2 regions of the Paenibacillus sp. P4_A7 genome follow, and region 2 is predicted to be linked to the other one. Evidence: riboswitches for the same ligand, from Rfam matches in the RefSeq annotation. Region 2 holds a riboswitch; the other holds the start of a gene.
What was found. Region 2 has a riboswitch for thiamine pyrophosphate ahead of AC1DWN_RS28135 (ABC transporter ATP-binding protein). Riboswitches for the same ligand answer to the same signal wherever they lie in the genome.
Positions count from the first base shown of each region.

Region 1 (9,137 bases), on a different contig from region 2:
GTCTACAATTATAGAAGCTGTAACTGGACTTAACAGAATCCCATTACGATAATGCCCCGCCGCCATAAAAACGTTCGGTATCCCTTCAACCGCACCAATAAGCGGTAAACCATCCCTTGTTGCCGGGCGCAAACCAGCCCATCGGTTAGCCATTGGTTTACCTTCCAAATACGGAAAAAGTTGATTACTGCTTCGTATTAACCGACCGATTCCCCGCTCGGTAACTTGCGTATCAAAGCCTGCAACATCCTCGGAAGCACCGCAAACAAGACGGCCGTTCAGTTTGCCGACCCAGTATGCTTGGCTGCTAAATACCATATGATGGACTTCTTCAGGTCTATGCTCAAAGGAACAGATTTGTCCTCGTATTGGATGAATGGGTATGGTTAGTCCGAACCAACCCTCATAATCTCCTGACCAAGCGCCCGCACAAACCACGAGCCGTTCTGCGTGTATCGGCTGCAGAAGCTCCTTTGCTAGAACCGTTACACCTCCTTCAGCATGCACAATGACATCATTCACCTCACCCGCTTGCGTCACGAACAAAACCCCGAGCTTACGGCACGCCGCCTCCAATGCAGCTACCAGCTTCGGCGCATAAATATGACTCTCATGAGGCGTATAAACACCCGCAACGGCCGACTTTACAAGCTGTGGCTCAAGCTTCCTAAGCTGCTCCGCTCCGACAAGCTCAGCTTCTGCTCCGTAAGCGTTTTGCCATCGCAGCCTGGTTTGCATCGGGAGTACGTCAGCTTCATGAAGCAGCACATTTACGCTCCCGCTTCGAACCCATTCCACCGATATGCCTGACAGCTCCTCTATTATCTCTACCCATTTCGGATAATGACGTAGGCTGAGCAAGCTGAGCTGAAAAAAGCTATCCGGCTGATCCGTATTTTCTGAATAAGGGGCGAGCATTCCAGCAGCAGCGCCCGACGCTTGACCGCCCAGTTCAGCAGGTTCGATCAATGTAACCTTCATTCCTCTGCGTGCCGCTTCAAAAGCGCAGGATAAACCAATTATTCCTCCACCCAGTACAATTATGGATTGCGTCAAAGCTAATCGCCTCCACCTATTTTGTTGCCGCTCGCTGGAGCTTCGAACAACGAGCCAGCCCAGTCGCTGCTCGCTGATGCGTAGCGCTTCTTCGGAATACGACCAGCCTGCCAAGCGAGGCGACCCGCTTCGATGGCTAAACGAAATGCCCGTGCCATCAAGACTGGGTCCTGTGCTTTTGCAATCGGTGTATTGGCCAAAATACCATCCGCGCCCAGCTCCATAGCTTCCGCAGCATCCTTTGCCGAACCAATACCTGCATCAATGATGACAGGCACTTTAGATTGCTCTGCAATCAGTCCCAAATTATAAGGATTCAATAAACCAAGTCCGGTACCGATAGGCGAACCGCCCGGCATGATTGCTGCTGCGCCTGCTTGCTCCAGCCTTTTACAAAGCATAGGGTCATCCGATGTATAAGGCAGTACGATAAAGCCTTCGTTAGCAAGCATTTCCGTCGCCCGAAGTGTCTCAATTGGATCCGGCAAGAGTGTTCGCGGGTCACCGCTTATCTCAACCTTGATCCAATTACCCAGCCCTGCTTCTCGTGCAAGTCTAGCAATTCTTACAGCCTCCTCAGCTGTTCGTGCGCCTGAAGTATTCGGCAAGTAAATAGGTGATCGCTCCGCGAAATGCTGCAATATGGAATCATCCTCTACACTATCCAAATTTACGCGTCTCACAGCAAAAGTGATTACTTCTGATCCAGAAGCCGCAAGCGCCTGTTGAAGTATAGCTGGACTCGGAAATCGTCCTGTTCCAAACAAAAATCGCGAGTGAAGCTCCTGACCGCCTATGACCAGCAGGTCTTCATTTCCCCATTTCTCCATATTCCTCAGCCCCCTCCTACAAAATGTACCAGCTCAACCTTAGCTCCATTCTCGAGCTCGGTCTTTGCCCAAAGCGCACGCTGTACAATTACACCGTTCAGTTCAACAATAAGCTTCTTGTTTTGTTGACCAAACTGAACGACAAGCTCTTCGATCGTGCTAACACTAACCTGCTCCAGACGGCCATTCACGGTTACAATCTTCTTATTTCTCACATCATGTGAGGCCGCCGCTTGGATAACTTTAAGGAATGCCCGGCATACAGCTGCGGGGTTATCACTACCTACGATTTCTGATACGGCGCATATTCGCTTCGCACCAGCTGCAAGCACAAGATCAACATTTGCTAAAGTAATGCCGCCAATTGCTACGAATGGAATCGAGATATGACTTGCCACCTCGGTGACGTAACTTGTCGAAACGGCCGCGCGCCCTGGCTTCGTATTCGTCGGAAATACCGGTCCAACGCCAATGTAATCGGCCCCGTCTCGTTCAGCTTTTATGGCTTGAGTCAAGCTATGGGTTGATATCCCAATTATTCGATCTGGTCCAAGAAGCTTTCTTGCTTCGGCAACCTGCATATCCTCTTGACCTAAATGAACACCGTCCGCATCGACCTCCAGAACGATATCCGGATAATCATTAATAAAGAACGGCACATTATATTTTCGAGTCAGCAAACGCAGTGCTCTTGCCTGTTCCAACACTTCTTCGCGCGCTCCCGTCTTGTTGCGAAGCTGAACGATCTGCGCACCGCCCTGCAGCGTCTGCTCCATAACTTCCACAACTGACCTACCCGGATGGTTAGACTGAGCAGTAATAACATATAGCTGAAAATCTTTCCATGCTTCCAAACGCATACCTATTCCCCCTTTATCGAATAAATGAATTAGCTTCTATGTCAAAAGATAGGTTCTGCACAGCAAAACCGCCTTTTCCCTATCCGATGTACCTTGTACAAGTACTCGACCGTCTGGGAATAAGACTAACTGTTCTCCGCTAGGCAGAACGGCCTTCACTAAATAACGATTTACTGTCAAGCTGCAGCCTTTAGCCGCTAGCCTCTTTTCCTGTTTTTCTAAATGAAGAGGCTCTGCAAGGGTCACCTGTACCGAGTTTCTTCCGCAGAGAACGACGCTTCCTACTTCATCGACTTGTGCTTCTGCTAGTGCTTTTGCAAATGAAATGGTATCAACTGCCGTACTTGCTGCTTTTATTACTGAAGGAACTTGGCTATTCACCGAACCCTTTTGCTCCTGACCGCAATAGTTACATGCCGTACTGCCGGAAGGCAGTTTTGCCTCTCTCAGTTTGAAAGACCATAAATCTAAGCTGACCATCGTTTGTCGTATCGCAGACTTATTTCCTGACAGCCACTTAATTGCCTCGGCAGCCTGGAGTGCAGCCACGAATTCAACTGCTGGAGAAAGTACACCAACCGTGTCACAGGTGTCGGCTTCTACTTCAGTTTCCGAGGCTCCAATTAAGCAGCGCAAGCATGTCGTTTGTCCTGGTATAAGGGCTGCGCTCATCCCTTGCGAGCCTGCAATGCCGCCATATATAAACGGAATATCTTGAAAAAAGCATTGATCGCTAAGCAGCAAGCGCGTTGCGGTATTATCCGTTCCGTCTAACACAAGATGCGCTCCTGCAGTTATCGATTGTACCGTATTCTCATGCACGTCGATTACAGAAGCTGTTATCCTAATCTCGCTGTTTATTTTACAAAGCCTTTCCGCTGCAGCAACGGCCTTTGGCAGCATAGCCAGCGCGTCGGCTTCGTCGAACAGCATCTGCCTCTGCAAATTACTCGGCTCGACATAATCGCGATCGACCAGTCTCACCTCTCCGACACCTGCTCGCACCATATGCTGCGCTAGTGAAGCACCAAGAGCACCGACTCCTACAATAAGTACGATTGCATGACCGAGCTTAGTCTGGCCCGCTTCCCCAATCGGTGCAAATCTCGTTTGTCTCGAATAGCGGTCAGTCCAAGCGAGTGCGTTATTATTGACCATAGATAGAGCTCCCTGCCGCTTTGAATGCTTCTGCCTTTTCCTTCATACCCGATTCAATAGCTTCCTTGGTTTCAAGCCCATTCTGCGCCGCATACTCTCTGATGTCCTGTGTAATCCGCATGCTGCAAAACTTCGGTCCGCACATGGAGCAGAAATGAGCAGATTTCGCGGCATCTGCCGGCAATGTCTCATCGTGATAGGCCATTGCCCTTTCTGGATCAAGCGACAAGTGGAATTGATCGCGCCATCTGAAATCGAAACGCGCTTTCGATAAGGCATCGTCACGCAGCCTCGCACGCGGATGCCCCTTCGCCAAATCAGCCGCATGCGCCGCAATTTTGTACGTAATGACACCCTCCTTTACGTCCTCCTTGTTTGGAAGCCCTAAATGCTCCTTCGGCGTCACATAGCAAAGCATAGCTGTTCCAAACCACCCAATCATTGCTGCTCCTATTGCTGAGGTAATATGGTCATAGCCAGGGGCGATGTCGGTCGTAAGCGGACCAAGCGTATAAAACGGGGCCTCATCACACACCTCCAACTGACGATCCATATTTTCCTTAATCAGATGCATCGGTACATGACCGGGTCCTTCAACCATGACCTGTACATCATGCTTCCAGGCGATTTTAGTCAACTCCCCCAGCGTATCCAGCTCAGCAAACTGAGCTTCATCATTTGCATCGGCAATTGAGCCTGGCCTTAGCCCGTCACCAAGCGAGAACGAAACATCATACTGCTTCATAATTTCGCAAATATCTTCAAAATGCGTATATAGGAAATTCTCTTGATGATGGGCCAAACACCAAGCAGCCATAATAGATCCTCCGCGTGATACGATACCCGTTACTCGCTTTGCTGTAAGTGGAATGTATCGCAGCAGCACTCCTGCATGAATCGTAAAATAGTCAACGCCTTGCTCTGCTTGCTCAATTAGCGTATCGCGGTACACTTCCCAACTTAAATCCTCCGCTTTGCCATTTACTTTCTCAAGTGCTTGATAGATCGGCACTGTTCCTACCGGAACCGGCGAGTTGCGTACTATCCACTCACGTGTTGTATGAATGTTTTTGCCAGTCGACAAATCCATAATGTTATCCGCACCCCAACGAGTCGCCCACGTCATCTTTTCCACCTCCTCCTCGATGGATGAAGCAACGGCTGAGTTCCCAATGTTGGCATTTATTTTTACGTGGAACTGACGCCCTATAATCATTGGTTCACTTTCTGGATGATTAATATTAGCTGGTATAATAGCACGCCCTGCAGCAATTTCAGCCCGAACGAATTCAGCGCTCATCCCTTCACGAATCGCAATATACTCCATTTCGGGAGTAATGCGGCCCTTACGTGCATAATGTAGCTGCGTTACATTAAGGCCTTCCTTCGCTCGAAGCGGTCGTCTGGATAGGCCAGGAAACAACTCTGCCCCCCGCTGCTGGGTCTTTTCCTCTGAAATAAATCCATTATCCTCTGGACGCACTTCTCGTCCTTCATAACTCTCTACATCGTCTCTTTCAGTAATCCAACTTGTACGCAGCGCTGGTAGTCCGCGCCTGATATCGGCTTCATAGGCAAGGTCCGTATAAGGGCCGCTTGCATCATATACAAATACCGATTCATTCGACTGCTCCACACCGTTTCTTCCAGTAGTCGGTTCCAATACAATTTCTCGCATAGGTACACGGATACTTTCTTTCGTTCCTGTCACATACACCTTTCGGCTGCCTGGCAGCGGCGTCATAATAATTGGCATAGTAAAAAACCTCCCATATGGAATAATTGGAATTCCACCTGGAGGCATATGCGAGCTTATAAGAAAGTTTTACGCACCACTAAATCCGCATAAGCTTATGCGGCAACAATCGCTGAGGCGGAGATAGAAATTCCGCTTTTCTGAGAACCAGCTTAAGGTCCAACTGGTCAAAAAGCACTCTATCCTAACAAAAAAACCGCCCCAGCGAGGGAGCGGTTGAAGTGTGTCGTCAAACACGAGAATCGAGCCTGCTTGGCAAGCAGACGGACGCAGCTCTGTCATACTTTTTCATTCGCACTGACTAAGCAGCCGTTTGAAACAGAGCGTTTCTCGCGTTTTGTGTAAATAAACGCACAATCCCACTTTCCTACGCTGGCATGACCCAGATCAGGTTCAAAGGGACCAAAGCATATCGCTTTATCTCAGCCGTAACGGCGCCCCTAGTGGATTTCCTTGTTAGACTATATCGTTAATTCAAGAAGAGTGTCAACCCTCATTTTACCATTCCCACAAATTGAAATACCTTTTACGACCCATTTTCATGAAATAGCTTCACCCATCGATCAGCAGTATGTTTCCACGTAAACGTCTGTTCCACAAGCTCGCGGCTGCGTTTGCCCAGCTTCTCACGCAGTTGTTTGTCGCTTAAGAGCAGATGCAGCTTTTCCTTCAACTCCGATTCAATGCGACTAGGGTTAACTAAATAACCGGTCTCGCCATGTCGAATGATTTCCTTCATTCCACCCGCCCGAGTTGCGATAACAGGCACGCCGCAGGACATTGCTTCCACGTTAACAAGGCCAAATGCCTCACGTTGTCCAGATGGAACGACGGCAATATCGGCGGCAAGTGTCCAACTCGGCACTTCTGTATAAGGCACATAAGGTATAAATCGCACATGACCTCGACATTGGCGGCCAAGCTTCTCTAACTTACGTGAATAAGCGGTCTTACGATGGGAGCCGTAAAATGGACTGCCCACTATTATAACAACAAGATCGGGATGCAATTTTACTAGCTTTGGTACGATGCGGAGCAAATGATGAACGCCCTTTAGCGGAATGAGCCTCCCCACGAACAATACAACCTTTTTTCCATTCAAGCCTCGTCTAGTACGAAAATGCCTTCGCATTTCAGCTCCCTTACCCGAATATTGTGATGGAAACCTTACTATGTCGACACCAGGATATATCACATTAACCTTGGTTGCAACCTCAGGAACCTTGGAAACGACAATACGTCTCAGGTACTCGCTGTTCACAATAATTTTATCTGCTGCTTGTAAACTTTTACGCAGCTTAGCAGAAGATATATGCGGTGGAACAATAAATGTAGAGGAATGCAAATAAAGCCAGACCAACTTGCCTGGATTCATTCGTTTTATGGTTAATATATATTCGGGGCGATTCTCAACATCAATAATATCCGGCGAATAGCGTTTCACGCTGCAAGCAACCGCTTCAATGTATCGCTTCTTATTTTCAGCAGGAAACCGTTCGCATACAAGCCCTTTAAACTTTCCCAATCGAGGCAGCTTATTGCTCCTTCTCCCATAAATTCGAGGCTCAGCATGCGGCAATAGCAACGGAGCAAACTTCTCAATTACCCGCTCAACCGAACTGCTGCCCGACGATGGAAAAGGGTATGACCCAGGCGTAATAATCGCCACTTTTATTGGTGCCATCTATTCAAAAGCCTCCTAGTGATCTGCTATTTGCAGTATCATACGTCAAGGAGGCATACCTAGACACGGCTCACCTTTAAATCAGGCTAAAGCTTAATTTTCATTTGGAATAATCCGGCCTTGCGTGCCGCCATATATATAATAACGATAAGCGGTCCGATAAACACACCGATAACTCCGACAAGTTTGAATCCCACATATAAGCTAATAAGTGCGGACAAGGAACCAATTCCAACAGCATCCCCAAGGATTTTCGGTTCAACAATACGGCGAAACACGGTAATAAATAGGAATAGAATGATGAGCCCTACTCCGGAGAAAGCATCTCCTGTGAGGATTAAGTAGGTTCCCCAAGGTACTAGCACCGATCCCGTACCGAGTATCGGCATAATATCTACCACAATAATAAGCAATGCAATTGCCAATGGATACTTAATATCGAGAACAAACAATCCTATTAAGGAAATGATATACGTTAAGGCGCTTAATATAAACTGTGAACGCAAAAACCCAAAGATAGATTTTCTCAAATTAAGCAGCACATCATTTACTTGTGCATGTGATTTCTCATCGAACATCGACAATACAGAAGCCATCATCGTGTTCAAGCTGAAGCTAAACATATATACAGCGACTAAAAATACGATAAAGAAAATGAACATGCCAGGTATACCCGATGCAAACGCGAGAACCGTGTTAGATAATGAGCCTACCATTTTGGTAATTGTATTCGTTAAACCCATAAGCCAGGTTTCTAGAGTGTCAATTGCATCTGGAGGCAAACCTTGGTACAACGATTGCGCTTGCAGCATGAGGTCATCAACCATACCGTTTGCATCCTCGAAGTAATTCGGTACTTTTTTGAAGAAGGCGATAAGCTCGGCTACCATTTTCACGCCTAGCAATCCGATCAAACCAATGAGGATGACTGTAAAAAGAGAGCTGGACGTAGTAGCTGCTGCTAGTCTGTTCATCCGAAACCTCTTCATAAAAAAATGATTAAGCGGCTCTAGAAAAATGGCTACAACAAGGGCTAACAAGAATGGCGCCCCAACTGTAAACATTAAGTAAACCAACAGCAGGCCAACTGCTACAAATATAATCGTTTTTACGGACACCGCTTCTCCTCCTTTCCTAATAAACTGTAGCAGTTTGGTATTTTAATCAATGAAAGAGAGCAGCATCCATTTACTATTCCATAACTGCACTGCGTTGATGAAAATCAATGTCCTTATAATACATATCTTTGACTAACAAATTCGGACCGCAGCAGGCTGCAGCTGGACAATGACAATTCACGCTTTTCGCAAGCTTATGATCAAGCCAACTTTCAAACAAATCATCCAGCTTTGAAGAGCCAATATTGCCGAAAGCCTGTACGTCAGAAAAGTCAGTAACAAATACGTCACCTGTAAACAAATTTACATTAAGTCTGTTTCGGCCATCAGGATCATTCCTTACGGTAACATTCGGCTCACTTGCGAGCCGCCTAAGCAAATTACGCTCCTCAGAGCTGTCGCTGCAATGATAAAACGGTAAAGTCCCGAAAAGCATCCAAACAGATTTATCCCTTGTATTCAATAACTTCTCAAGCGATTGCAGCATTTGTGCTCTCGACAGGACTGGTAAATCTTTGGCAAAAGCACTTGGGTACATCGGATGCACCTCGTGACGCTGGCATCCCATTTCGACGATTAACTGGTGGATCTCATCAATTTTGTCATATGTTTTGTAATTGATCATCGACTCTGCTGATACTAATACCCCTGTTTCACTAAGACGGCGGGTATTAT
Region 1 is NZ_JBFUHJ010000029.1:24,303-33,439, reverse strand. It holds gene thiO (glycine oxidase ThiO) at 1-1,056, opposite strand, end outside; gene AC1DWN_RS07215 (thiazole synthase) at 1,059-1,886, opposite strand; gene thiE (thiamine phosphate synthase) at 1,892-2,746, opposite strand; gene AC1DWN_RS07205 (ThiF family adenylyltransferase) at 2,783-3,904, opposite strand; gene thiC (phosphomethylpyrimidine synthase ThiC) at 3,894-5,660, opposite strand; TPP riboswitch at 6,008-6,112, opposite strand; gene AC1DWN_RS07195 (glycosyltransferase family 4 protein) at 6,187-7,344, opposite strand; gene ytvI (sporulation integral membrane protein YtvI) at 7,431-8,462, opposite strand; gene yfkAB (radical SAM/CxCxxxxC motif protein YfkAB) at 8,536-9,137, opposite strand, start outside.
Region 1: linked by a shared signal. The riboswitch ahead of thiC (phosphomethylpyrimidine synthase ThiC) and the one ahead of AC1DWN_RS28135 (ABC transporter ATP-binding protein) in region 2 are both predicted to bind thiamine pyrophosphate.

Region 2 (4,510 bases):
ACTTAACCGATCATTTACTTAGACTCGCCATGTAAATATCTGAAGAAAGGCTTATCCACCCAAAACTCAGTTGGCGTAATCTTAACATTAGGGTCGATAGCTTTCAATCCCGCTACTACTTTGGCAGAATCCTCGTTAAGTGAGAAAGGATTTACTGTATAAGGACTATTTTCATCGGAAATAAAGTTGTTTGTAATGATTTCATAGCCTTTCAATTCCGTTGAAGAATAATAGAGAGGCTGCCACCATGAGCTAGCGATCAGACCGGATTGGCCATCCTCATTTTTCTTTGCGTAGCTTTCAATAACTGTGTCGAATGCAGCCTTATCTGCGGCAGCAGAAAATTCAAACGCCAGATCGTATTCTTTGGCAAAAGCGATATAGTTGCCGTTTGCTATTTGCACTACGTTAGGACCTGGATCTCCCCACTCAGCCAAAAATACGAAAGCGGATGTTTTAGGCTCGAATTGAACTTTTGCATTTAGGCCTTCCGTGCGCAGCAATCCAATTAGCTGTACAGCATGCTTATAGTCGGAATGTCCATAAGTGAGCGTGAGCGATGGAATAAAGTTAGACTCAAAGCGCGAATCCTTCAAGTTGTAGCCCGTAATTAGCTTTTGCTCCAGTGCTGTATTAACAAGCTTTTGCAGATTTGGCGCTTCAATAATATCAGAATTATCGTAGGCGCTATTCAGCTTCGAATAAATATCAGCGTCGTTAACATAGCCGATGTATTGCTTGTAAAGACCTTTTGTAATAAGAACATTACCTAGAAGCGTGTTGATCAACTGCTCGCTCGAAATGTCCTTTGGTTTGAAGTTCGTATAAAACTCTGCTGGCAATAAACCCGTATCAACGGCAAGCGCCAATTCCTGCGCTACTTTAGTACCTAACGTACTGCCATTAACTTGAAGTGCACTAAGAGCTTTATTAACCTTCGCAGTCGGATATGTGTAAGCTAGCTCTTTAAGATCAGCCGCTCTTACCGCGATGGAAATAGCAACCACATTCGTTAATTTTGCGTCTCCTTGTATAGCAGGTCCTGATAGAATGCCGTTCTCGTAAAGAGCAGCTGCTGCTGGGAACAATGCATGGTTTGCTTTAACATCAGTAAAAGTAACCTCTTTACCAGAAGGCTCGTAACCAAGAATATCGGCCACAGCATTAATAAATTGGCCTTTCGTAATKTTTCCTGTAAGATTAACGTTGTGCTTTTCTTGCAAAAATTGTTTATACTGCGCTACTCCATCCTCTTGTGATGCAGCAATAGTTGCTGCAACAGGTGCCGGAGAAGCCGCGAAAGCAGTCGATTGCGTAAATAGGATAGAAAAGGATAAAAGGAGTGCTGTTAATAGCTTGCTGTACGGTGCAAATGATTTTGTCATGAACAATACCTCCATCATATTATCCCGATAGTTTTTATCGGGTTTATGTAATGTGGATTATTATAACAATTGAAAATCCTGTGTGTCAATACAAATATTTTCATAGATTCCATGTAAATAGCCAAGACTACATCACTTTATGTTCCCTGTTGCTCCGATTATTCCATCTCATGATAAACTTCATCATCTGCAATGCTTTGGATATCCTCCGAGCTAATGTTGATATACAGATAGCCATCTGCTTGCTGCTTTTTCAATGCCTTTTCTTTAAAAAAACGTGGACTGCCTTCGCCTGCATCTTCATCATAAACGAGAACAATTCCATCTGTTTTGCGAAATAACAGCTCGTCCCTCGCGGTGAACTGCCAAACCCCATCATATGGCTGCTTGCTTACGGCAGCGTAATAATCGACCCCTTTTAAAATTTGCTGATAGAATTCCTTTTTATCGTCCTTCCACTTTTCGTCAGGGTTGCTGTATGCGGATAAAATCGATAACTTCAGCTGCGGATACGATTTCTTAAGCTCGATAACTACCTCACAAGCCCACAAATCCACCCCATATTGACCGGGTGTAATCACCCATTCCAAGCCCTCTTCAACTAATGGAATCAGCTTGCTGGTGAGCGCTTTTTTGATATATACAATGCCTTTATGCTTTTCATTAAAAATATTAAGCTCATGGGCACGATAGCCGGTAACGAGCAGATTCTTCATCTATTTCAACGCCTTTTCAAATATTTATGATTTACATATCTCCAGTGTATGCTATAGTATTGAAAAAACAAATCAAATATCTTCTATTTAATTCACTAGGGGAGTCTAACGACTGAGATGGAGCACCCGCTCTGGACCCTTGGAACCTGATCTGGATCATACCAGCGGAGGGAAGTGGAACGGAACTTTCATTCATCGGCGTTAGCCTGACTGAATTTTTTGACCCACTCGTTTCCTTCGGAAATGGGTGGGTCTTTATTTATTTACATACCTGTTTACGAAGTGAATCTGCTTCGCGAGCTTTGAAGGAGGTTAGTCTATTACTGCCCTATTATCGCTGAGAAAGCTTACTTATTCTTTTGCGCCCGCTTCCGAACGCCCTTTATTTTCCGGGATTTCCATGGACATTCGCAAGGGTGAATTCGTTTCTGTTATTGGTGCAAGCGGCTCTGGCAAAAGTACATTATTCAAGATGCTGGCAGGCTTACTAGAGCCTACTCATGGGGAGATTTTTTTAAATGGACAGCATTCCGCCGACCGTCTCGGGATAATCGCCTACATGCCGCAAAAGGATCTATTGCTGCCGTGGAGAACCGTGCTAGAAAATTGTTTGCTTCCCTTAGAGATTGCAAAGGCCAACAAGGAAGCGAAAAGCGTTGAGATTCTAGCAATGCTGGAACGCTTTGGCTTAGCTGGCTGCGAGCAGCTTTATCCCGATCAATTGTCTGGTGGGATGCGGCAGCGTGTCGCTTTTCTAAGAACACTAATTACAGGTCAAGATCTGATGCTGCTCGACGAGCCCTTCGGTGCGTTGGATGYGATGACCAAACGCCAGATGCATAAGTGGCTGTTATCGCTGTGGAGTGATTTGCAAAAGACCGTTTTGTTCATTACACATGACCTAGAAGAAGCCATTCTACTAAGCGATCGTATTTATATGTTGTCTAGTGAAGCGGAGCAAGGCATTCAAGAAATCCACGTCCATTTACCCAGACCTAGACATTTTGAGATCAATTATGAACCGCAGTTTATACAGCTGAGAAAAGATTTGGAGCGACGGCTATATGCGCAAACCACAAGTTAATACATGGCCAGGCAACTACGGACTATTTATAGCACTAACGGTGTTCTTTTTGCTAGCTTGGGAATTGATCGTTCGACTTGGCTTAGTCCCGTCCTTTATTATACCCGCTCCAATATCCATTGGGCGTGCTCTAATCGAGGATCGCGAGCTTCTGCTGGGCAGACATTTGCTCGTTACGCTTAGAGAGGTTGCCTTTGGCTTTATTTTATCGGTTATTGGCGGTGCTGCTCTCGCAGTAGGCATGCAATCTTTCCGCATGCTTGAGAAGACACTTTACCCCATAATCGTCATTAGTCAAACCATCCCGCTTATTGCGATTTCGCCCATTTTCATTATGTGGTTCGGCTACACCATTTGGAGTAAAGTCGCTGTTGTGTTTCTTACCGCCTTCTTCCCTATTGTTGTCAGCACCTACGATGGGCTAAGCCAAGGAGACAAGGATTACAAAGAGCTTCTACTAACGATGGGAGCGAATCAGTGGGATATTTTCCGAAAAATTCAAGTCCCTATCGCACTGCCCTCCTTCTTCTCAGGTCTTAAGCTATCTATCGTCTACTGCGTAGTAGGTGCTACTATCGGCGAATGGCTTGGAGGAAGCGCAGGCTTAGGCTACTACAGTCGCCGCATGTCCAGTAATTTGAATACCGATTCGATGTTCGCATCCGTTTTCTTGCTGTCATTGATGGGCGTCACCCTGTTTCTATTTATCGTATTACTAGAAAAAATATTATTAATGAGAAGAGGCAATCGGAAATGAAAATGAAATTAAGAATGAAATCTGGAAGCAAATCGAATCTTAAAATGCTATTACCATTGCTGCTGGCAGCTTTATTGCTTGTGATAAGCGGCTGCGGCGGCTCTAATACGAACAATTCGGGCAACAAACAAACAGCTGCTCCTACAGAGGAGCAGCCGCTTCAGAAGCTGAGCATTATGCTGGACTGGTATCCGAACGCGGTACATTCTTTTCTATACGCTGCCCAAAAAAACGGGTATTTCACGAAGCAAGGCTTAGAGGTTGACATACAAATGCCAGCAGATACCAATGATTCTTTGAAGCTAGTAGCAGCAGGGAAAATTGACCTTGCGCTAAGCTATCAGCCTCAAATTCTAATGGCTCGCGGTGAAAATATACCCGTAAAATCAATTGCTGCTATCGTCAGACATCCGCTCAACCATTTGATGGTACCACAAGATGGAGCCATCAAATCGCCTAAAGATTTAGCAGGCAAAAAAGTTGGCTACTCCTCCATTCCTTTATATGAAGCAATGATGCGAACCATGATTAAGCATGACGGCGGGGACGCTGACAGTGTCAATATGAT
Region 2 is NZ_JBFUHJ010000431.1:191-4,700, reverse strand. It holds gene AC1DWN_RS28145 (hypothetical protein) at 15-1,385, opposite strand; gene AC1DWN_RS28140 (SLOG family protein) at 1,544-2,101, opposite strand; TPP riboswitch at 2,189-2,291, shown strand; gene AC1DWN_RS28135 (ABC transporter ATP-binding protein) at 2,502-3,185, shown strand; gene AC1DWN_RS28130 (ABC transporter permease) at 3,166-3,942, shown strand; partial or broken gene AC1DWN_RS28125 (ABC transporter substrate-binding protein) at 3,939-4,510, shown strand, end outside.